2 regions of the Gudongella sp. QWL-04 genome follow, and region 1 is predicted to be linked to the other one. Evidence: a T-box and tRNA genes for the amino acid it is inferred to sense, from the RefSeq annotation. Region 1 holds a T-box; the other holds one or more tRNA genes.

The links. A T-box is a leader RNA that pairs with one kind of tRNA and senses whether it is charged. The one in region 1 lies ahead of AC4PHB_RS02855 (valine--tRNA ligase), so its partner is inferred to be a tRNA-Val.
Region 2: it encodes a tRNA-Val, which carries the amino acid that the T-box ahead of AC4PHB_RS02855 (valine--tRNA ligase) is inferred to sense. The anticodon was not compared.

Annotation. Positions count from the first base shown of each region.
Region 1 is NZ_CM178754.1:573,082-585,682, forward strand. It holds gene AC4PHB_RS02825 (tripartite tricarboxylate transporter permease) at 1-800, shown strand, start outside; gene AC4PHB_RS02830 (aldehyde ferredoxin oxidoreductase N-terminal domain-containing protein) at 821-2,521, shown strand; gene AC4PHB_RS02835 (hypothetical protein) at 2,532-2,759, shown strand; gene AC4PHB_RS02840 (cupin domain-containing protein) at 2,794-3,168, shown strand; gene AC4PHB_RS02845 (sigma 54-interacting transcriptional regulator) at 3,286-5,265, shown strand; gene AC4PHB_RS02850 (CDP-alcohol phosphatidyltransferase family protein) at 5,344-5,889, shown strand; T-box leader at 5,921-6,127, shown strand; gene AC4PHB_RS02855 (valine--tRNA ligase) at 6,166-8,811, shown strand; gene AC4PHB_RS02860 (bifunctional folylpolyglutamate synthase/dihydrofolate synthase) at 8,824-10,122, shown strand; gene AC4PHB_RS02865 (DUF4364 family protein) at 10,131-10,649, opposite strand; gene hpt (hypoxanthine phosphoribosyltransferase) at 10,939-11,463, shown strand; gene AC4PHB_RS02875 (CPBP family glutamic-type intramembrane protease) at 11,521-12,459, shown strand; gene AC4PHB_RS02880 (class I SAM-dependent DNA methyltransferase) at 12,471-12,601, shown strand, end outside.
Region 2 is NZ_CM178754.1:1,824,735-1,837,335, forward strand. It holds gene AC4PHB_RS09025 (aminotransferase class I/II-fold pyridoxal phosphate-dependent enzyme) at 1-985, opposite strand, end outside; gene amrS (AmmeMemoRadiSam system radical SAM enzyme) at 1,113-2,087, opposite strand; gene amrA (AmmeMemoRadiSam system protein A) at 2,100-3,506, opposite strand; gene AC4PHB_RS09040 (50S ribosomal protein L25) at 3,581-4,198, opposite strand; gene AC4PHB_RS09045 (hypothetical protein) at 4,274-4,435, opposite strand; gene AC4PHB_RS09050 (hypothetical protein) at 4,595-4,777, opposite strand; gene AC4PHB_RS09055 (YibE/F family protein) at 4,894-6,069, opposite strand; gene AC4PHB_RS09060 (hypothetical protein) at 6,109-6,786, opposite strand; tRNA gene AC4PHB_RS09065 (tRNA-Val) at 6,931-7,006, shown strand; gene AC4PHB_RS09070 (V-type ATP synthase subunit D) at 7,264-7,899, opposite strand; gene AC4PHB_RS09075 (V-type ATP synthase subunit B) at 7,900-9,288, opposite strand; gene AC4PHB_RS09080 (V-type ATP synthase subunit A) at 9,281-11,044, opposite strand; gene AC4PHB_RS09085 (V-type ATP synthase subunit F) at 11,061-11,369, opposite strand; gene AC4PHB_RS09090 (V-type ATP synthase subunit C) at 11,362-12,366, opposite strand; gene AC4PHB_RS09095 (V-type ATP synthase subunit E) at 12,371-12,601, opposite strand, start outside.

The DNA of each region.
Region 1 (12,601 bases):
TAAAAGATCTTTTCCCCAAGTTTAAGATAATAAAGACCTTGATACCCACTATGACCTGGTCGGCCGTTATAGGCTGGATAATAGGTCTCTTGCCTGGAACAGGCGGTGATATTGGGTCTTTGGTAGCATATGGGACAACTAAAAGCTTAATAAAGAATCCAAGCAGACCATTTGGCCAAGGTGCATACGAGGGTGTAGCAGCACCTGAGACGGCAAATGATGCTGCAATAGGAGGAGCATTGACAACGATGTTGACTCTTGGGATTCCTGGTGATTCCGTAACAGCAGTAATAATCGGAGCTTTCTATATGCATGGATTAATGCCAGGGCCTACTTTTATGTTAGTAAATAAGAACTATTTCTACTATATTCTGATATTCCTTGCAATAGGGACTATTATGTCATATGTCCTTGGATTGTTTGGTGCCAACCTTATGCTTAAGATGTTGAAATTCCCTAAGTGGGCTATAGTTCCCGTAATATCTTTGCTTTGTGTAATCGGCTCCTATGCACTAAACAATAATATGAACGATGTAATAATAATGGTTTTCTTTGGATTTGTAGGATACTTGTTTGAACGCAGCAATTATCCTGTTTCACCGATAGTTCTTGGAATAATTCTGGGTCCAATGATTGAAACCAACTTCAGGCAAGCTCTAATAAGCTCCAAGGGTTTTGTACCTTTGATGACTTCATTTGTAACAAGGCCTTTGGCTTTGATTATCCTTGTGTTGATAATTGGTTCCTTCATTCTTCAGAGCTTCACTATGAAGTCTGCAGTAAAGCCTGAAGGAGAGTAAATAGTAGAGGGGGGATATTTATGGGCAAAATCTTGAGAGTCAATATGTCAACATCAGAGGCAGGTTCTAAGCGGGAGGAGAAATACGACTTTCTGGGTGGAAGAGCCTTATCATCAAAGCTAATACACGATGAGGTACAGGCAAACTGCGAACCGTTGGGTAAAAATAATAAACTGGTGTTTGCTACCGGAGTACTGTCAGGCACTATAGCTTCAAGTGCCAGTCGAATATCAGTAGGTGCTAAGAGCCCGCTTACCAAGGGGATCAAGGAGGCTAACTGCGGAGGAGTTGCAGGAGCAAGAATATCTAAGTGTGGCTATCAGGCAATTGTAATAGAGGGAAAAGCATCCTCAGGGACCTGGGTTCTAATAGTCGATAAGGATGGTCCGAGGCTTGAGGAGTGGAGCGAGCTTAAAAGCAAGGGAACCTATGAGACAGTTTCCAGACTATATAAGAAGTTTGGAGGAAAGGTAGGTATACTCTGCGTTGGGCCTGCTGGCGAAAGAGGTCTCAGAGGAGCTTGCATTGCCTCCACTGATCCTCATGGCGAGCTTAAGTTTGCTGCAAGGGGTGGCTTGGGAGCGGTCATGGGATCTAAGGGTCTGAAGGCGATAGTGGTCGATGACTCTGACTGTGATCAAATTGAATATAATGACAAGGATCGATTTATCCAAATAGCAAAGGATTTTAATAAAAAGCTGGCAGGAGACCCGAAAACTAAAGACATTTACCACAACTATGGCACTACAGCAATCGTCAAAGCAGTAAATGGTATGGGAGCTCTGCCAACAAACAGCTTCAGATTCGGATCCAGTGAGCACGTCGAGAATCTAAGCGGTGAGAAGATGAATGAGCTGATCAAAGCACGTGGTGGAGAGGGAAAACTTGCAATTTCATGTATGGATATATGCGCCATAAGATGCAGCACAGTTTATCCTGATGAAAACGGTAAGAAGATAGTATCCACAATGCAGTATGAGAATATAGCGCTATTGGGCTCTAACCTTGGTATGGACAACCTGGATTCTGTTGCAAGATTAAATTACGAGATAAACGATCTAGGCCTTGACACGATCGAGACAGGATGCGCCATAGGTGTGGCTCTAGATCAGGGCTATGGGAGATTTGGAAGCGAAGCGGACTGTATGGCTCTGATCAAGGAGATATGGAGAGATACACCTATGGGAAGAATGTTGGGAAATGGAGCTCAAATAACAGGCGAGGTGCTGGGAAGCGAGAGAATACCAACAGGGAAAGGTCAGGGATTTGCAGGTTATGATCCAAGAGCTCTAAAGGGAAACGGGGTTACCTATTCCATGTCTACAATGGGCGGAGACCATACTGCAGGAAACTGTTTCGGATCAAGAGGAACAGTCGACCCACTTGGGACAGAAAAACAGGGTGAGCTTTCAAAACTTCTTCAAATTCAGATCGGTACTTTGGATTGCATAGGATTATGTATGTTTGCAAGAGGCCCGTTGTTTGCTGAACCTCATCTTTTAGCAGAGATAGTAAATACAAAATGTGGTAGCAACTACGATAAAGATACCATTTGGGACCTGGCTGTTGAAACCCTTAAATTGGAAAGGGAGTTCAATATAAATACAGGTCTGAGCCCTGCTTACGATAAGCTCCCGGAATACCTGTATGATGAACCACTAAGTCCAACAAATGCAGTGTTTGACCTTTCTGAGGAAGAAATGAAAAAGGCATTGATCTAGGGATGATAGAATGGTCAAGATAAAGCTGCACTTATCATTTGTTGAAAGAACTGGAAAAGAGGAATTCGAGGTTGTTCCGGGTTTAGATAAGGATCTTCTGGGATTCCTGGCTATTTATGGCATCAGGTCTGATGAGGTAGGAATGGTGGTCGCTGATGGTAGATGGAGAAATCCGGTTGATGTAATTATCGATGAATACTCAGTTATTGAAGTATTCCCCCACCTTGAGGGTGGTTGAATAAAGAACATACAGTTTGAAAGGAGACAGACAAATGGATAAACCAAAGGTTATAGTTAGAGAGGCTGATATAGCAGGAGAACTTAAAACGCCATACCCCAGAGTGTCTAAGATATTAATAAGCGAGCATACAGTTGGTGCCACGAAAATATCAATGGGAACTAATGTAACAGAGCCCGGCAGCAGGATCCCTTTACACAGGCACACAGATTCTGAGGAAGCGATGTTTGTAGTCGAGGGAACAGGCAAATTGATAGTTGGCGACGAAGAGTACGATCTTTATCCAGGTACTGCAATTTTCTCCCCATTGGGAGTTGACCATACCATAATGAACACAGGAGATACCCAATTTAAAATAGTCTGGGCATATGGTCCTCCTTTGGAAGCACATCTAAAGAAAGAAGACTAAGGACGAAGCTTCAGTTTCATCCCCCGCCGCAGGCCTGCCGTCATGGAGGCCTGTTTTCTTTGCTATAGTAGTCTGATAAATTCAGATGTCAATCATAGCTGAAATGAAGTATAATATATGGTAAGAGTCAAGACAAAACAAGGGGTTGGTGGCAGTATGAACGGTAGGATAGTGATAATTTCACCTGATGAAAAATTTACCGAATATGCTCAACAGGTCATAGATGATCTAGGAGAAAATATTGAGGTTTTTGAAGGTTCCTACAGCGAAGGTCTTGGTAAGGCAAGAAAGGCTGTCGAAGATGGAGCCAGCGTAATAATAAGCAGAGGCGGTACAGGCAACCTCATTAAAAAGAACATCGACATTCCTGTTGTAAATATTGATTTCAGCAGCTACGACGTTATTGAGTCCATAGGCAAGGCAGTTCAATACTCAACTAGAATAGGAATTGTGGGCTTTGAAGATCTTTCAAAAGCATATATAAGGGTAAGCGAGGTTTTGGAAAAAACTTTCTCAGCAAAGATTGATATCATAACCATTAAATCTGTACGAGAGATCGACAAGGCTATAACTGAGCTGCACCATGATGGTTCAAGGGTATTTATCGGAGGCCACACAGTAATGGAGGCTATCTATAGTCGACGTATGAATGGCGTGCTTATAGAGACTGGTAAGGAAGCAATCGCTGAAACCATTGGTCATGCAAAGAGGCTGCTTGAGGTCCAACAGATAGAAAAGGAGAAAGCGGCTATCCTAAAGTCAATAATCGACTTTGCTTATGACGGAATACTTGGAATCGACAAAAATGGTATGATAACTGTATTTAATCCAGTTGTACAAAAAATAACTGGTATCAGATATGAAAATGCGATTTCGAGAAATGTTGAGGAAGTAGTAGAGAATACAAGGATGTTGGAGGTCTTGAGAACGGGTGAACCAGAGCTTGGAGAAATACAGAAAATTGGCGATATCTCCATCTTGACTAACAGGGTACCAATCATAGTAGACGAGAAAATAGTAGGTGTTGTAGCAACATTCCAGGAAATTGAAAAAATTCAGAAGATGGAGACTCAGATAAGAGCCAAGCTTCATGCCAAGGGACATGTAGCAAAAACAAAATTCCAGAATATTATTGGTAAAAGCACAGCTATTACTCAGGTAAAGGAAAAAGCACGGCTTTATGCAAAGGTTGACAGCACTGTACTGATACAGGGAGAGACAGGAACAGGCAAAGAGTTATTTGCTCAAAGCATACACAATGCTAGTCTTAGGATCGACAAGCCCTTTGTTGCAGTTAATTGTGCAGCACTTCCCGAAAGTCTTCTTGAGAGTGAGCTCTTTGGATATGTTGAAGGTGCATTTACCGGCGCCAGAAAAGGAGGGAAAACTGGATTATTTGAGCTTGCTCATGGTGGAACAATATTTCTAGATGAGATAAGTGAGATGTCGCCAAATCTCCAGGCTAGATTTCTTAGAGTTATCCAGGAGAAGGAAGTAGTCAGGATAGGAGATGACAGGGTCATCCCTGTCGATGTAAGGATCATCGCAGCAACTAACAGGGATTTATTTAAGCTAGTAGATGACGGTGGATTCAGGGAGGACTTATTTTACAGGCTCAGCGTCCTGAGGCTTTCGATTCCTCCTTTGAAGGAAAGAAAGGAAGACATCTCTGATTTGGCAAGCTACTTTGTAAGAGAGAAGAGCAGATATCTCAACCAAAGAGTGGAGGGTATCGCAGCCGAAGCCTTAGCCAAGCTGATAGTATATGACTGGCCTGGTAATGTAAGGCAGTTGGAGAATTTTATTGAAAGATGTGTGGTTTTGGCTGGGGACAAAAAGATGATTGACTCTCTTATTGCTGCTGAGGCAAGTCATGGAATGCTGGAGTTTGGAAGGGCAAGAGCAGAAAGTTCAGAAGGAAGCAGTTCGTCAAACGACAAGGGCGTGCTTCATCAAATAGAGAATGACACCATACTGAAAGTTTTAGAGGAGACTGAGGGAAACAGGTCTCTTGCTGCAGAAAGATTGGGTATTAGTGTAACGACATTATGGAGAAAGCTTAAATCGATCGAAGAGTCAAATCCAAAAAAAAAGTGATTTATGTTTGACAAAATATATACCATTGGTTAATATCATACTATGTAAAATTATTAACAATCCCTAAAGGAGCCTAATATGACACTTCCTAATGTGATCACCTTTTTTAGAATACTGCTGATCCCGATTTATTTGTTCATATTCTACTCTGGAACTGAGAATAGGGTGCTCCTATCAGGATTTGTGTTTATTCTTGCAGGGGTATCCGATGTAGCAGATGGCTATATTGCTCGGCGATATAATCTTGAAAGCAAGCTTGGAGCTTTGATGGACCCTTTTGCGGACAAGTTGATGAGCTTTACTGTGCTGTTCACCTTTACCTCTGTAGGATTGATTCCTGTATGGGTTCTTATACCAATGCTTATAAAGGAAATGGTAATGATTCTTGGAGGAGGAGTTCTTTACTTGAAGCACAAAAGATCAGTGATACCCTCCAATAAGTTTGGAAAGGTTGCAACTTTTTCATTATATGCTTCGATCCTATCAATAATAACAAAGGTGCCCTTAAACATTTCTTTATTTCTTCTTATATTGACCCTTGCTCTAAATATCCTGGCATTCATTAACTATCTAAAGATATTTAGAAGACTTGTGTTTGTTGAAAAAGGCGAGATTGACAAATAGCTTCCTATATTTTATAATTAGGACAATTATATCAATGGCTGTGATAAAGAGGAGTAATCAGATTCCCTAATAGAGAGCAGGCTCGCTGGTGGAAGAGCCGCAGCAGGAAATTGATGAAGGTCGCTTTTGAGCCTGCAGACCGATTAAGCTAAGTCTGCACGGGGAACCGTTATTTCATATAAGTGCCACAGCTATAGCTGTGGAATTAAGGTGGTACCGCGAACCCTTCGTCCTTACACGGATGAGGGGTCTTTTTTATTATAAGGAGGGGAATCTATGCTAGAAAATTTACCAAAGAATTATGACCCAAAGGAGTTTGAGGACAGACTTTACAAATTCTGGAACGAAAACGGGTATTTTACGCCTGAAATCGACAAAAACAAGAAGCCATACACAATTATGATGCCGCCGCCAAATGTAACTGGAAGCTTGCATATGGGACATGCCCTGAATAATACTATTCAGGATATCCTTATCAGATGGAAGAGGATGGAGGGCTATTCAGCACTGTGGCTTCCAGGAACTGATCATGCCAGTATTTCTACGGAGGCTAAGGTTGTTGAGAAGATAAAATCTGAAGGAAGAAGCAAAGAAGAGCTTGGTAGAGAGGGATTCTTAAAGGAAGCCTGGGCTTGGACCGACATATACGGCGGTACTATTAAAAACCAACTGAAAAAGCTAGGAGTTTCATGCGACTGGACCAGAGACAGGTTTACCCTCGACGAGATGTTGAGCAATGCAGTTGAAGAGGTGTTCGTTAGGCTTTATGACAAAGGTCTGATATACAGAGGAGACAGGATCATCAATTGGTGTCCGAGTTGTCATACGGCAATATCAGATGCTGAGGTAGACCACGAGGATGCTCACGGGTACTTGTGGCATGTTAAATATCCAATAAAAGACAGCGATCAGTTTATAACGATCGCAACAACAAGGCCTGAGACTATTCTGGGAGATCTTGCCGTTGCAGTTCATCCTGACGACGATCGTTACTCTCACCTTGTTGGAAAAACTGCATTGGTTCCAATCATCAACAGAGAGATACCTGTTATAGCAGATCCTTACGTTGAGATGGAATTCGGGACAGGCGCTCTAAAAATTACGCCATCCCATGATCCTAATGATTTCGAAGTAGGAGAAAGGCATGGTCTTGGGCAGTGTGTTGTAATAAATGAAGACGGGTTCATGAATTTCAACGCAGCTGGCTTTGAAGGTCTTGAAAGATTCGAGGCCAGAAAGGCTGTGGCAAAAGCCCTTGAGGAAATGGATTATCTGGATGCAGTAAAGGATCATGACAATGCTGTAGGTCATTGTGAAAGATGCAAAACAATTATCGAGCCCCTTATATCCAAGCAGTGGTTTGTAAAAATGGAGCCGCTAGCTAAGCCGTCATTGGAGGCTTACCATAAAGGTGAACTAAGATTTATACCTGAAAGATTCGGCAAGGTATATACACATTGGCTTGAAAATATAAAAGATTGGTGCATTTCGAGACAGTTGTGGTGGGGACACAGATTGCCGGTCTACTATTGCGATGATTGCGGAGAAATAATTGTATCAAGAGAAAAAACTGTAAGCTGCAGCAAATGTGAAAGTAAGAACATTCGTCAGGAAACTGACACTCTTGATACCTGGTTTTCATCAGCACTCTGGCCGTTCTCAACTTTGGGATGGCCTGAAGATACTGAGGATATGGCTTACTTCTTCCCAACAGATGTGCTAGTTACAGGCTACGATATAATATTTTTCTGGGTAATAAGGATGGTCTTTTCAAGTCTTGAGCAGACAGGAGAGCTGCCATTTAAGGACGTTTTCCTTACAGGTCTGGTCAGAGACTCATTGGGAAGGAAAATGAGCAAATCTCTTGGAAATGGAATTGATCCACTTGAGCTTATCGAGGAATATGGAGCTGATGCTCTCAGATTCACGTTGGTTACAGGCAACACACCCGGTAACGACATGAGGTTTTATACTGAAAGGGTAGAGGCAAGCAGGAATTTTGCCAATAAGCTTTGGAATGCCACAAGGTTTGTGATGATGAACCTGGATGATGGTGCTGAGGATTATACAATTGATCCTAAGGACCTGGAGCCTGAGGACAAATGGATATTGACAAGATTGACCAGAGTTATGGGAGACGTTAAATCTAACCTGGACAAGTATGAACTTGGACTAGCTGCCCAAAGGGTATACGACTTCATTTGGGAGGATTACTGCGACTGGTATATTGAAATGGCAAAGACAAGACTATACGGCGAGAATAAGACCTCAAGAACAACGGCACAGCAGGTTCTTGTATCAGTTCTAAGAGATACTTTGAAGCTTCTACATCCATTCATGCCATTTATTACAGAAGAGATATGGCAGCATTTGCCTGGGAAGTCTGATGCCCTTATAATGGAATCCTGGCCAAAACCAGAAACCGGGTTATTGTTTGAGGAAGCTGAAAAGAGCATAGAGTTTATAAAATCAGCTATAAAAGGTATTCGAAATGCTAGAGCAGAGATGAACATCGTTCCATCCAGAAAGGCAGGACTGATATTTGTTACTGAGGACCAAGCCTTAAAGGAGATCATTTCACAAAGCGAGAAAAAGTTCAGGACATTGGCATCAGCTGATTCAATGTCCTTTGCATCGGATAAAAGTGGCTTTGGAGAGGGATTTGTATCAGTTGTGTTGGATGGATGTGAGGTTTTTCTTCCTCTTGCAGATTTAATCGATTTCGACAAGGAGCTGGAGAGACTTGAAAAAGAAAAAGCCAAGCTAGAGGACGAAATCAAACGCGTTGATGCAAAGCTTTCTAATCAGGGGTTTGTAGCTAAGGCACCAGCTAAGGTCGTGGATGAGGAAAAGGAAAAGCAAGTTAAGTACAAGCAGATGCTTGAAAATGTTCTGGAAAGGATAAATTCCTTAAAGAAATAGCGGGAGGATAGAATGAACTATCAGGAAGCGTTAGCTTATATCAATGATAAGGATAAATATGGCTCCAGACTTGGTCTGGATTCAGTAGGGAGGCTGCTCCACTTTCTTGGTGAACCACATAGGGATATGAGATATATCCACGTTGGAGGCACTAATGGAAAGGGCTCAATATCAGCCTATCTGGCGAAATGCCTCGAAACTGCCGGCTATAGGACTGGATTGTACACATCTCCATATTTGGAGAGATTTACAGAGAGGATCCAGATAAATGGCGAAGATATACCTGAAGAAACCCTTGGCAGGCTGACTGACGAGGTTAGAACTGCTGCTGATAAAATGGTTTCCGAGGGAATGGAGCACCCTACAACATTTGAGATAGTAACTGCTCTGGGATTCCTTTATTTTAAGGAGGCTGGAGTAGACTACGTCGTACTTGAGGTCGGTCTCGGAGGTCGATTCGACTCTACAAATATTATTGAAAAGTCATTAGCCTCAGTTATTGCTACCATAGATTATGATCATATGGATGTTCTGGGGGCCACGCTAGGTGAAATTGCTTATCAAAAGGCTGGAATAATTAAACAAGATGGATTGGTAGTAGCCTATCCTCAGAAAGCTGAATCAAGAGAGGTTATCAAGCGAGTATCTGAGGAGATGGGAGCAGACTATTTAGAAATCGATCCAAATGAAATTAAAGTAATAATTGAAAATGATGAAGGCAGCTTATTTGATCTGCACTATAAGGGTATTTCTCATAATGGAATCAGAATCTCGATGCTTGGAGATTACCAGGTATATAATGCTTCCACAGCTGCAGTATGTCTTCTTGAATTGAGAGAAAGAGGCTTGGTAAGCTTTACTGACGAACAGCTTTGTAAGGGTTTACAGGAAACGAAATGGAAAGGCAGGCTTGAGGTTCTAAGCCGCAAGCCGATATTCCTGATTGATGGAGCTCATAACCTTCAAGGTATCGAAAATCTTGCAAAGGCTGTAGGTTTATTTAAATTCAAGAGGCTAATTTTAGGCGTTGGGGTCCTTAAGGATAAGGATTATACCCATATGATCGAAAAGCTGGTACCATTGGCTGATGAGGTGGTTGTAACAGAGGTTAGCATGCCCAGAAAGCTGAAAGCCGATCTGCTGGCTGAAGAAATAAGAAAATATACTGATAAAGTTTATATTGAGCCATCGATAGAAAAAGCTGTTAAAAAGGCTATTGAGCTGGCTGACCCAGGAGACATGGTGCTCTTTGGAGGTTCGCTTTATCTAATTGGAGATGTTAGAACAATTGCAAAAACCCTGCTGAAATAGCAGGGTTTTTAAGCTTGATCAAATATCGCCATGATTTTTCCAAAGAGATTTGAAGACTCAAGCTTCCAGGCTGAACAGATTTTTTTTGCCTGTTTCTCATCAGGTATGCTTAAGGTAAGTCTGAATACACTTAAGCCTTTCTCCATAAAATGAAGGTTCACGGAATATTCACCGGTTTCTGATAGGAGGTAAGATGCATCAGCTCCTTGTTGCTGTTCAGAGTTTAAAAATAATGACTCTATCAGGCTGCTGATCTCATCCGACAGCTTATCCTTAAAAAGCTCCAAAATAGAAAGACCAGTATTTGTGATTGAATAGGTGACCTCGCTGTTGAATTTTGAAATTGCAAGAAATCCGCTATCAGAAAGCTCAGATAGGTGTTGCTGAATCATGAAGAAGTTCATGCCGAAGCTCTCGATCGCAGTCTCTGATATTTTAGTATTAGTAAGTCGAGTCATAGAAGAAGCTGCTAACTTTAATAGTATAAGCCTTTGAATAGCTGTGTCATCTGTCATGCTTTGGAACATATTCTATCACCTCATGATATTTGATAGGATTATACCACAGAATTTGGCAGATAATCCATATGATTCGAACAAGCCGGATGTGGTGTTATTCAACCCTTTGGGTATATAGAAAACCAGAAGCTTGATTTTTAGTATAAAGGATGGTATTTTATGAATACAAACCTTATAGTAGGTGCTATAATATTTATAATTATTATCAGTATTCAATTAACCTTGAACCTTATTTTAAGGGAGTTAAGGGAAATAAAGCAGATATTGGGGAGAAAATAAGTAGAAGGGAGAGACTGACTTGTTTGAAGACAAAAAAGAGAAGGTTCTATTTTCCAGAGAGGAAATAAGTAACAGAGTCAGGGAAATGGGCAAGGAGATCAGCAAGGAATATCATGGCAAAGACCTCGTCATAGTGTCTCTTCTAAGAGGCAGCTTTATTTTTACTGCCGATCTTGCAAGAGAAATGGACATTCCTGTAGAAATTGAATTTATGACTACAGCAAGCTACGGCCACGCCGAAATATCATCTGGAAGAGTTGAGATCCTGCAGGATATAAGAGGTGAAATAAAGGGTAAAAGCGTTCTTATTGTAGATGATATAATTGATTCTGGTCATACCTTATTAAAGGTTATGGAGCATCTTGGTGAAAAGGCACCTGATTCAATCAAAATCTGTGTAATGCTTGACAAACCTAGCCGAAGGCAGGTGGATCTTATACCGGACTACGTTGGGTATGAGATACCTGATGTTTTCATAGTTGGCTATGGACTTAACTATGGAGATTACTACAGAAATATACCCTATATTTTTACATTTGAGTAATTATACATCACCTGCACTAGCTGCAGGTGTATTTATTGATTCAGGGGAAGTGATCTAGTGAGAACAAACAAATTACCATCTCCTAACGGAGTAAATATTTTATATCTTACGCTTGGCCTTGCTTTCCTTATCGTCGGGGGATTTGCACAAAAAAAAGAGCTTTATACTGGAATTTTGATAACAGAATATCTAATTATACTTCTTCCAAACATTCTCTTTCTTAAGATCAGGGGATATTCTCTGAAGAATGTCTTAAAGCTGAATCCAATAACCATGAAACAAGGATTATTTACTGTTCTTACAATGGTATTTGCTTATCCCATGGCGGTATTTCTGAATTACGTTATGATGTTATTGCTAAATTCCGTAAGCGATAATCTTCCTACAGGTGTACCTATACCTTCAAGCTGGCCTGAGTACTGGCTTGCACTTTTTGTAATCGCAATTACACCAGGAATATGTGAAGAGGTGATGTTCAGGGGTACAATGCAGTCTGCCTATGGCAGATTGGGAGAGAAGAAGGCATTGATCCTTTCATCACTACTTTTTGGATTGTTTCACTTTAATCTTATGAACTTCATGGGGCCTGCATTTTTAGGACTCATCCTTGGGGTAATAATGATAAAGACAAAAAGTCTGTACGCAACTATCCTGGGTCATGCACTTAATAATGGCATTGCTCTTTCGATTGGTTTTGCCGCCTCTGGTATGATGGAGAGACTGGAAGAAGTCGTATCCGGCACACCACAGCTCCCATCAGGTTTTGAAGCTATAGCCGCACTAATACTGCTGGCAGGATGGGGTTTGTTTTCACTGGTAATCTTATTTCTAATACTTAAGTATTTTCCCAGGTCTCAGGAGCCTTCTTCAGAAGAAGAAATCTCAAGGGAAGCTATATATGTGCAGGATGACAATAAGCGAGTATATTGGATTCCGGTATTTGTAACAATTGGTCTATTTGCCATTGTAAACTATATGTATTTTCTTGCTGGTTAGGGGGATGTTTAGTGGATAGCTACGGTGAATTTTCAATTCTATATGATCAGTTGATGGATGATATCGACTATAAAAATTGGGGTTCATACATCAGAGAAATCATTGTCAAAAAAAGCATAAATGGTAAGGATATCCTTGAGAT
Region 2 (12,601 bases), 1.1 Mb from region 1:
CCATTGAGCCTCTTATACCGTCTATAGTTATGAGTATCTTGGTGTTGTCCTTTGAATATATGGTCGGATCCTCGGGATCTCCCGTAAATACCTCTACCCTTGGTATCTTATTGAGTCTTTCGATTACTTCGTCAACCTTCTTTATGCTCCACTCAAGTCTTTCTCTCCCTTCCTGGCTGTCCATGTAGGATACTGCCAGTTCATTTGAAAGAGTAAACAGATATGATGGGCTTGTTGTGGTATAAAGCTGATATCTGTCTCTCAGCTTGTTCAAATCGATCCTGTCAGTACCTACATGGATCATGGATGTCTGGGTGAAGCTTGGCAGAGTCTTGTGGGTACTGTGGATCACTATATCTGCGCCCGCCTTAAGAGCCGGAACGGGAAGCTTGTCATTAAATGTGAAATGAGGACCATGAGCCTCATCCACCATCAAAACCTTGTTGTGCTTGTGCACTATATCAGCTATAGACTTAAGGTCTGAGCAAACACCGTAGTAGTTTGGATAGGTAATGACCACTGCCTTGATTTCAGGATCAGCTTCAAGAGCTTCATCGATATCCTCTGGGTATAGACCCGTAAGGACATTATGATTCTCGTTGTAGTTTGGATAAATGTATACAGGCTGGATCCTGTTTAGTATAAGGGCGTTATAAACGGCCTTGTGGCAATTCCTCTGAATGAGAACCTTGTCTCCCGGCTTAGTTATTGTAGCTAGAGCGATGTAAATGCTTCCTGTGGATCCATTTACGGCATAATAGGTAGCCTTTGAACCAAAAACCTCAGCTGCATAGTCCTGGGAATCCTGGATTATGCCCCTGGGTTCAAGCAAATTGTCCATGCCCTCAACCTCGGTAGTATCTATATACGGTATATAGTCTCCCCAATTAATAAGTGTGTTCTTTCCCTTGTGTCCGGGCATATGGAAGGATACTGAGTTTTCCTCCATCAGGTTCTTCAATGCATCAAATACGGGTGTTTTCATCTCCCACGATCAGCCTCCTAATTTTTCAGTATTAATAACGGTATAATTATAACGCATCCTTTAATATAAATAAACTATTATTTTAGCATTTGTAAACTTTTTTTGGAGAAACTCAAAATCACGAAAATTAAAATCTTCCTGGAACCTTGTAGCCGCACTGACTGCAATGCCCTTCCTCCATCCCTTCAATCTGTGTCTTTGAATATCTGGAAATCAATCGTTTTCTGCAGTTTGGACAGTAGGTATCGTTGTCAGCTCCCAACACATTCCCAATGTAGACGTGCCTCAGTTTCTTTTCTGCCACCTTTTTTAGCTCAGTCAAAGTATCGATGGACGTCGGTGGATCCTTCATCCTGTAGTTCGGGTAATATCTGCTAAGGTGAAGTGGTATCCCCGGATCAACCGAGGCAATAAATCCTGACAGCTCCTCCATCTCCTTACTGGAGCTGTTCCTTGAGTCTATTACAAGAGTAGTTATTTCCACATGGGTTTTCTTTGCCGCTAGCATTATGGTTTCAAGAACAGGCTCTAACGTCCCTTTGCAGATAGTCCGATAGAACTCGTTCGTAAACGACTTCAGGTCTATATTCATTGCGTCTATATACTGCAATAGCTGCTCCAGCGGCTCTCTGTTCATATAGCCGTTGGTCACAAGAACATTTAGCAGCCCTTCCTCTTTCGCTCTCTTAGCAGTATCCAAAACGAACTCATAGAATACAGTCGGCTCATTGTAGGTGTAGGCGATCCCGATGGACCCCTTCACCTTTGCAAGTGAAATAATATCGTCGGTGGTTGCTTTTACGAAGCTGTTATGATCGGTAACTATCTGCCAGTTCTGACAGAAGTCGCACCCCAGGTTGCAGCCATAGCTCCCGAAGGAAAATATGGTATTTCCCGGGTAGAAATGATATAGTGGTTTTTTTTCGATAGGGTCATAGTTATATGCCGTTACCCTCTCATAGTTCAGCGAATACAGCTTACCCCCGATATTCTGTCTTACTCCGCATCTGCCTACCTGCTCATCCCTCAGATTGCAAAAGTGCGGACAAAGAGTGCAGCGTACATTTTCACCTTCAACGGTGTAGAACATCGCTTCCTTCAAGGCAATCATCTCCTATTGGTATCTCTCGACCCTGAAGCGTTCCATTTTGTATTCCTCATCCTCAGATATCCCTGCTTTTTGAAGTGCTATCCTCACCTGGTCATTAGGAGTATCAACTCCTTCAAGCATCGGTAAAAGAAGACCTCGCCTGTGTCCTTTCTCAACTATTACCCCATAGATTCCCGGGTCTAACTCTGCAGTTGAACGAATTGGCTCTGAAGGATAGAGTACGTCCACCGAATAAACAAGTTCCTCCAGCTCATCTTCGGTTACAGATGGAAACCTGGGATCTCTGGTTCCTGCCTCTACCGCATAATGGATGATCTCGCTTGCAAGACTTCCCCTGGATGAAGCGGTGGAGCCTATGCAGCCTCTCAGGCTTCCGTGTTTCTTTATGGTTACGAATACTGGTCGCGCAGACTCAAGTAGCTCCTCTGCCAAATCCTCCGGAACTGGAAGATATTCTCCTGACAGAACGTAATGCTCCAGGCTCCTCCTTGCAAGGGCAGCATGAGGACTCTCCGACTGTCTTCTTGCTGTCTGCTTGTTCTTCTGAGACCTTTCAATGGTATCAATAAAATCAGTTCCTGTCCTTTCTCCCGGTATGAGCTTTGCTGTTCCATAGCCTACCCCGTATGGCCCCTCATAGGAAAGTACCTCGGTTTCGAGTTCATAGGGACTTAGTATCCCGGCAAGTATCATAAGTGATCGTAGCCCGCATTCACCGGCTTTGTGGGCAAGCTCAATGTCGAAGGATGAAACGGCTCCTAAATCTGCCTTTTTAATTATTTCTATTATAAGACTGTCGAATTCAGGTCCCTCAGGGCTGTAGCTGTATGGTCCGCCGTCCTTGAGCTTATGGGACAGGTCACCGCTGGCTATGATGACCACATCGTTTTTCTGCTGAAGGATCGCACTTTCAATTTGCCTTCCAAAGAGATATAGCTCCTTTGGGGATAAGATGCCATAGGTTATGTGGACGATCTGAAAACTGGAGTAATATTTATCCACAAAATGCAGAGGCACCAGAGCCCCATGGTCGAGCTTACCGTCCAGCTTATATCTTTTATACATCTCCTTTGTCATCTGTGCTATAGAGATATTGTTGGTCAGGCAATTTTTAACTATCTGATAGATCAGCTCTTGATCAGTGTCATAGGAGTAAGAAAGCTGACCGTGACCAAATGCACCAAAATCACCCCTTAGTTTGTTTTCCATTGATATTGCATTTGCATCTGAGAATACAGGGCCATGGGGAGTGATGACGAGTATCGTCTGAGGCTTTCTCTTAGCGATATCTCTTCCTATCTCTTCCATGCCCTCTATGGTTTTTATGGCCTTTTGCTCCTCTCCCTGACCTATCTGGGGTATTATTATCGGTGGGTGAGGTGTAAGGTATGCTGAAAGGATCCTTCCCATAACTATCCTCCTTGATTATAAAATAAGGACAGACTCTCCAGTCTGTCCCATGCCTTTATTTTTTCTGGTTATTCCTATTCTTCAGGAGCCACTTCCGGAGATGGTGCCTCCTCTTCAGCCTCAGTTTCAGCAGATACTGACGGCGGATTCAATGAACAGATCAGCTGCTCTGGGTCAGTTAAGACTATGAGCCTGTCATCCTTCATTATCTCAAGATCCTTCACTAATATCGGAGTATCGAAGTCCATTCCAGATACGTCTATCCCTACCGACTCGGGAATATCTCCCGGAAGGCACTCTATCTCTACGGCATCCATCATCTGCATAAGAACAGATGGCTGCAGCGCAATATTGTCTCTGTTCAAGAGTGTTATTGGAACGTGGAGCTTTATCCTCTGTTCCATATCGAGCTTCTGAAGATCTATATGGATAACATTTCCCTTGACCGGATCTCTTTGCACGGACTTTACGATCGTTGGGATCTTTTCACCCTCCATATCAAGCTCAAACAGTGCTGAGGTTCCAACCTGTCTGAAGAGCTTTGTAAATTCAAGCTCATCAACCGCAAAGCTCTTTGTCGGTTCTCCTTTTCTGTAGACTATCCCTGGTACCATTGCTTCCTTTCTAAGCTTCTTTACCTTGTTCGATCCGATGTCTCCTCTTAATATTGCCTTTAGGCTCTTGTCAATCATTCTCGGATACCTCCTAATTCTTATTTTGTACAATACATTACTACCCTTCAGGGCACCCGATAAACGATTATTTAGTTAATACCTTATACCTCTTACAGAAAGAGACTTGGCAAACAGCACCTTGCTCAGGTTTACATCCACCTGATCGTCGGGTGTGCTGAGTCCTTTCTGTATGAATACCTTGACTCCATTATCCTCATACTCATAAAAACGCTTAGTGTCCCCAGGGTGTCCTATCTCAACGGATAGTTGGCTTGAGGAGCATCACCCTCCCTTGACCTGTATGACTGCTATTCTTACAGCAGGTTCTCCGCTTGATTTTTTCTTTATGTGCTCTGCTGCTTCCATGGAAACCGTTACTCTCATATCACAACTCCTCTCAGACTTTGATAAATGTTACAGACCTGTATATTTTATTCCCTTAGCAAAAATCTGCTTTTTAAATACCAGGTTTTTCATATATATTTCGACTCTATCCTTAGGTATCCTCATTTGCTTCTGTAGATAAACTGTGATCCCATCTATTTCGTAGATGTCAAATGCACTTTTCTCATTAGGTTCGCCTGTCTGAACTGACAGTTCATTGTAATTGCATCACCCGGACCTTTGCTGTATGATGCCAACCATTACTGATGGTTTATCGTTGCAGCTTTCCAGGATATGTTCCTTTGCCTCATTTGTCAAAGCTATTGTAATCATTCAATCACCTCATTTTCTATTATCGTATCCACTTCTGCCTTTGCAGCCATCATGCGTTTTCTGCCCTGCTCCTTGGAGTAGTAGCTTGCAAAAACAGCCGTTATTGGGATCGTCAGTATAAGACCTATACTTCCCGAAAGGGATCTTACAACCTCTGTTGCTATTACGTCAAGATTAAAGACCTTGCTAAGCTCTGTCTCATATGCCATGAACAACAGAAGCATTGGGATGGAGGTTCCTGTATATGCTAAGATCAGTGTGTTTACCATCGTTCCCATAACGTCCTTACCTACATTCATGCCTGATCGGAATAGCCTTCCCCTTGAAAGTCTTGGATTAGCCTTGTGGATCTCCTCTATACTTGATGCTATAGATATCCCTATGTCCATTGCTGCACCAAGAGAGCCCATAATAATGCCTGCAAACAACAGCTGTCTGAAATTGAACTCTACCCCCTGGGGAATATACATAAGCATTGTGGCTTCTTCAGCCGAAAGTCCGGATAGACTGGCTTTATTCCCAACATAGAAGGCTATTACCCCTGCTATTATGACGCCGAAGGAGGTCCCTAAAATTGCTGATATTGTCTTGTGATTAAAACCTGCTACAAGGACCATTGTTATTATGGTGACTACAACTGCCGTAATGACGCTTACAAGGATCGGGTTCCAGCCCTTAAGCATCAGGGGCAGCATGACAAATAGTACAGCTGCAACTGTAATTGCAAGGGATATGAGCGCTTTAACTCCCTTCATTCTAGCTATTGCTATGACCAGAAGAGCGAATAAAATCAGTAGGTAGCCAAGGTAGTTAGCTCTGTAATAATCAGATATATATGTTTTATATGTCCCATCCTCATACTCCTCAAGCATAAGGACTACCTTTTGTCCCTTTTCCACTATTATATCGTAGTATTGATGGTCGGAAAGCGAGTTCTCGACCTCAACTATCTCACCTTTCCTATTGCCAGAATCTATCCTAACGGTCACATACTGGACCCTAAAGAATTGTCCTTCAACCTGCTCTACTTCACCAGCATCAAGGACTGTCCCTCTTTCAGTCAGGTTTACAAATTCCGTATCCTCCTCGTACTCAGGCTCAATTGCATAACCTGCCGGCGAGAGAAGACCTATAAAGAATATGATCATTAAAATGATCGAAGCTTTCTTCATCAAACCAATCCTTCCTTATGTTCTTAATGATCTATGACACTAATATCTGCTCAATTCATTTTCCTTTCTTACTTCCATATAGCCTATGAATATCATCGATATAAAGATAAGCCCTCTTCCCGCAGCCATCATATATGTGATCCAAAGCTTCTCAGCTCCCCATATTGGATATTCGACCAACAGGAGCTGGAGGATCATTAATGTCGAAAATACTATTATATTGCCATCTCCCTTTTTCATGCTGTGTGCCATTAAGATCATTGCAAGTAACAGTACATATATTACAAGAGGTATATATCTAAGGAATGCAAAGGTGCCGTCAGGCTCCATCAGGAACCATCCATTTTGCGGAAACACTCCGATAACTGCCCTGAATATCATAAGACCGTACAACAGCTTGTCCATTGGAAGCTTACGTTTTATTGAAAATCTTGTCTTCGAAAGGTCGGAAAGGACCAGGAAAAACAATGTCATAATGAGCATTTGACCTATTCTTCCCCACCCAAGGATCCTGAGGTTCTCCTCCAGGCCGTCTGTAAGGAGGCTGTAAAGTCTGGGGATAAAGTACACAGAGTCTGCCATGGCCAAAATAAATGCTAAATACCCGAACACGGTATGGGATTTGTTCCCCAGCTTGTTTCTGGATATGTATGCACCCATATACAGCAACAGGATAAGATACAAGAAAAAACCGGCAGCTTCCAAGAGCTTTAGCATCCACATCGCCTCCCCTTTATTTACCTTACCCTAAGTTTAATATTTATGAGGGACGATGTAAACACTTTCACAGATATTTCACCATTAGTGCGACTTAAATTCCTGTTGAAAAAAAAGACCTTATGTGCTACTATAGGAATACATGAGCGGTTAGTTCAGCTGGTAGAACGCCACGTTGACATCGTGGAGGTCGTTGGTTCGAGTCCAATATCGCTCACCATAAATAAAAATCCTCAGACTTAAGTCTGGGGATTTTTTATTAGTGAATAGTGAATAGTGAATAACTGAAAAGCTAAAAGCAAAAAACAGTTGTTAGTAGGTAGTAGGTAGTTGTTAGCAAAAACCGAGATCCCTCGACTTCGCTCAGGATGACAACACTTTTGTCATCCTGAACGCAAGTGAAGGATCTTTCTTCTGGCGACCAATGGTCGCCCCTACTTTCGCCTAACGCTTAACGCTTTTCTTTGTCCATTGCCTTTACTTATTGATCATGTCCTTGACCTTCATCAACCTTGTTATGGTGCTTCGCTCATTTTCATCAAGCTTCATCCTGATGAATCTAATTGTCTCCTGAAGCTCTGGAATCGTCCTGTACTCAAGGGCATTTACTCTTCTTCTGGTCTTTTCTATCTCATCAGCCATCAATTGACATGCCTTTTCAACCTCTGCAAGCTCAAGAAGCATAGGCATTATGGTGTAGAGCTTTCTAATGGCGTCGTCCAGCTCTGAGGAGGTGGTTGCAAAACCGTATGGGTAAATACTGCCCTCGTCTCCTTCGAGCTTTCTTATGAAGCTCATTACAGGAACATGAACGCTCATTACGTTTTTCTTCTTTATATCTACTGAGATGTTTTCCTTGGGGAAGGCAACCGCCTCCTCCAAAAGCTCAGGGCTCATTACGGCACTGGCAAGCAGAAACTCGTCGAATGCCTCCTTAAGCTCCTTCTCCACCTGTGTTCTAAGCTTTTTGTTCTGCTTGATAAGCTCAATGAATCGTCTCATCAGCTCGTCCTGCTTGTCCTTTAGGAGCTTGTGGCCTCTTGTAGCGGTCTTAAGCCTCGCCTTAAGCCTTGTAAGCTCCATACGAGTAGGATTTACGTTTAAAACCGCCATCTACTCATCCCCTTTTTCTTCCAGAGGAAGGTACTTATCCAGGTACTCTGTACGAATTCTCTTCAGCTCTCCTCTTGGAATGATTTTCATCAGATCCCAGCCAAGCTCAAGGGTATCCTCAATGGTCCTGTTGTTCTCATAGCCTTGGTTGACATATCTGTTGTCAAAGGCTTCAGCAAATTTTGCGAAGGCCTTGTCGGAATCAGACAGCGCAGATTCTCCAAGGATAGTTGCAAGCTCACGTGCCTCGATTCCCGAGGTATAGGCTGCATATATCTGGTTCATGGTATCAGCATGGTCTTCTCTGGTCTTGCCTTTACCAATACCCTTGTCCTTTAGACGGGAAAGAGATGGAACTACGTTTATTGGAGGTTCGATGCCTCTCTTGTATAGCTGACGGGAAAGTATGATCTGTCCCTCAGTAATATATCCTGTTAGGTCGGGTATTGGGTGAGTAATGTCGTCCTCCGGCATCGTAAGGATAGGGATCTGAGTTATTGAGCCCTTTCTTCCCCTGATTCTTCCTGCTCTCTCGTAAATCGTCGAAAGGTCAGTGTAAAGATATCCAGGATAGCCTCTTCTTCCAGGAACCTCTTTTCTAGCTGCAGAGGTCTCACGAAGCGCTTCTGCGTAGTTGGTCATATCTGTAAGTATTACCAGAACGTGCATGTCCTTCTCGTATGCCAGATACTCTGCGCAGGTAAGTGCCATCCGCGGAGTTGCGATTCTCTCTATCGCCGGGTCGTTTGCAAGGTTTATGAACAACACCGCCCTGTCGATCGCGCCTGTCCTTGTAAAGTCTTCAATAAAGAACTGGGCTTCCTCAAAGGTTATACCCATCGCTGCGAATACTACCGCAAACTTTTCTCCTGATCCCAGTACTCTTGCCTGTCTTGCTATCTGAGCAGCAACCTCCCCGTGTGGAAGACCTGAGCCTGAGAATATGGGGAGCTTCTGCCCTCTTACAAGGGTGTTCAGCCCGTCGATACATGATATTCCCGTCTGGATAAATTCCTCAGGGTAGTCTCTGGATACAGGATTTATTGGAACGCCATTTATGTCTACCTTTTTCTCGGGGATTATCTTCGGACCGTTGTCCTTTGGTCTTCCAAGACCGTCGAAAATCCTGCCTATCATATCCTCGGATACTCCCAGTTCAAGGGGCTTTCCAAGGAACTTTACTCTTGTGGAATTGAGGTTGATCCCGGTTGAGCTTTCAAACAGCTGGATCATTGCTCTGTCTCCGTTGACTTCAAGAACTCTTCCTCTTCTCTTTTCACCGGTGCCAAGCTCGATATCGACTAGCTCTTCGTACTTGACGCCCTCTACTCCGTCAACTATCATCAGCGGTCCAACGACTTCTCTAACTGTATTGTACTCCTTACGCATCGAGAATACCTCCTTCCTCAATAAGCTTATTCATATCAGCCTCAAGCTGTTGTGCGATGTCATCTATCTGCTCGAGATGCGTTTCTTCGATATATTTTGATCTGGCAATCTTTTCTCTTACCGGCATTCTCTCAATACTCTTAAGGTATACTCCCTTTTCAAGAGCCTTCATGCCAAGGTCGTAAAATTTCAGTATAAGCTTAAGCATCTTGTTCTGTTTTTGCAGTGAGCAGAAGGTATCTATCTCGTGGAATGCATTTTGCTGTAAATAATCTTCTCTTATTGATTTAGTAGCCTCAAGCTTGAGCTGATCTTCGTAGGACAGTGAATCTCTGCCTACAAGTCTTACTATTTCCTGAAGTGATGCTTCCTCCTGGAGCAGCGTCATTGCCTTTGCTCTGTTCTTTGCAAACTCAGGGTCTATATTTGCTGCCATCCAGTGGTCCATCTTAGTCTGGTAAAGAGTGTATGAATTCAGCCAGTTGATGGCCGGGAAGTGTCTCTTGTAGGACAGAGCATGGTCAAGGCCCCAGAATACCTTTACTATTCTAAGGGTAGCCTGTGATACAGGCTCCGATATGTCTCCTCCTGGAGGTGATACGGCACCGATTACGGTTATTGCTCCCTCTCTGTCGTCGCTTCCGTTGCAGATTACCTTTCCGGCTCTCTCATAGAATGCTGCTGCTCTTGATGCAAGGTAAGCCGGGTACCCCTCGTCACCAGGCATCTCCTCCAGACGGCCGCTCATCTCTCTGAGGGCCTCTGCCCATCTGGATGTGGAGTCAGCCATTATAGCGACTGAATAGCCCATGTCCCTGAAGTACTCTGCAAGAGTGATCCCAGTATATATGGATGCCTCACGGGCAGCTACCGGCATGTTCGATGTGTTGGCTATAAGAACGGTCCTCTTCATCAGCGATTCACCTGTTGCAGGGTCGATGATCTCCGGGAACTCCATCAGTACGTCTGTCATCTCGTTTCCACGCTCACCGCAGCCTACATAGACTACGATCTCAGTATCAGCCCATTTAGCCAGCTGATGCTGTACTACCGTCTTTCCTGAGCCGAAGGGCCCCGGAATTGCAGCAGTTCCACCCTTTGCAACAGGGAAGAAGGTATCTATTACTCTTTGACCAGTCAACAGAGGCACGTCGGGATTAAGTTTTTTCTTGAAGGGTCTCCCCTTTCTGACAGGCCATTTCTGAAGCATCTGGATTTTTTGCATGCCGTCAAGTACGCAAATATCCTCGATTATTGTAAACATGCCTTCGGTGATGGAGGTTATTTCTCCACTCATTCCTATGGGAATCATTATTTTGTGAAGTATAAGCGGGGTCTCCTGTACCGTTCCTATTATGTCTCCACCAACTACCTTGTCCCCAACCTTGGCGGTTGGAACGAAGTGCCACTTCTTCTCTCTGTTCAGGTTGTCGACCTTTGTTCCTCTTGTAAGAAAATCGCCAGAAAGCTGTCTGAATTCCTCAAGAGGTCTTTGGATGCCGTCGAACATGGCCTCCAATAGGCCAGGTCCAAGCTCGACGCTTAAAGGCTCTCCAGTGGTGTAAACCGGGTCTCCAGGCCCTATTCCAGTTGTTTCCTCGTATACCTGGATAGATGCTCTATCGCCTCTCATTTCTATTATTTCACCGACAAGCCTGTTGTCGGATACTTGAACTACGTCATATACATTGGCTTCATCCATACCCTCGGCAACTACCAAGGGTCCAGATACCTTAATAATCTTTCCTACTTTCAAGATAAGCCCTCTCTTTCTATAAAATATTTGATCCTACGGCTTTTTCGACATTCTCGTTTATACGGTTCATCCCAATGCTCAGCGAACCTTGATTACTGGGGATGAGTATTACCGCAGGGATTATCTCTTTGTCATATCTCTCGATAGTATCTGGTATCAGGCTTGCAATCTGCTCAGTGATGAATATGACGCCGTAATTGCTTCTCGCCATAGTATCCACTATCTTTCGTGCCTCTTCCCTGTCAGTCACTGTGTTTACGTCCACTCCCAGGGCTTTGAAGGCCAGTACAGAATCCTTGTCTCCAACAACTCCTACCTTATACATACAAATCACGCAGCCTTTCCCTTATGGCATCCGGTGAAATATTGTTGATCTTAGACACCATAATGATCCTCAGGATCTTGATTTCCATTTCCTTTGCCACCAGATACGAGAAAAGGGGCTCCGGTCCGAAGGTCACCGACTTGGAGCTCTTGTTCAGGTTCATCAGGTAGTTGTCCATATGCTTCTCAAAGGAAGAAAGCCTGCCTGTCTCCAAGTAATCCTCGAGACCTCGTGCGAGCTCCTTACGGATCCTGGAATTTCTGAACCTGTTTATCATCGTCTCCACTGAATCGTTGACTGTAGAAAGCATTGTATCCTTCTCAATATGTCCATTTTCAAGGAGGACTTCCTCAAAGAACTTCAGTTCCTTCTCCTGCTTTTTTAAGCGGATCGCAGAGGATACATTTGTAAAATCTATCAGATCCTTCACGTGGTCCTGGAACAGACCTATGCCTGAATCCTTTGCCATTTTGTGAAGGTGCTCAAAGTAATATCTGTCCATAAGTATATCTATTCGCTGGGGGTCCTTCTTTTCCTCAAAGTCCTTCATCACAGAAAGGACAGCCTCCTTATAGGTCACAGGCTCCATATCTCTGTATTCACCGGCGGTGAACTGTGCTTTGAACCTTTCGAAATCTATCGTCCCTGCATGAGAATAGAGGGCTGAAAGGTCCTTACCCATCAGTCTTTCCTTGATCATGACTTTGAGGTTGTGAAAATCATACTTAAGACCCATCAGGTCCACCACTAGGCGATCCGGCGAAATCTCTCTGACTAGCCTGTAGACCCTTTCAAGCTCCGAATGCAGGATTATTTCATACTCTTCGGGTTTTCCTGCCTGAGTAACTGCATTTGCATATTCAGTGTCTCCAAGGGTTCTGAATACCTCTTCAAGATCCCTGGCTTCTACCATCTTTTCGATAGCAGCCCGGTCAAGGAGCTTGTTTTCAAGGACTCTTATTCGGGTTACCCCTTGGATAAAATCCATTCTATCCATGAAATCACTCCAATTCTTTGAAGAGTTCTAAGGCTATATCGCCCTCCAACTGCTCTCTTGCTTCATCCACCAAGGATTCAAAGGTGTAGTTGTACACTATATCTTCATCCTTTATCATAAAGCCCTGCAGCATATTTTCGTCTATCATTACTGCAAGCTCCCCTGATACTTTCTCCGCAATACTCCTTCTTGATGGCGGAACTACCAAGGTACCCTTGCCTTTTATTTTAATGTT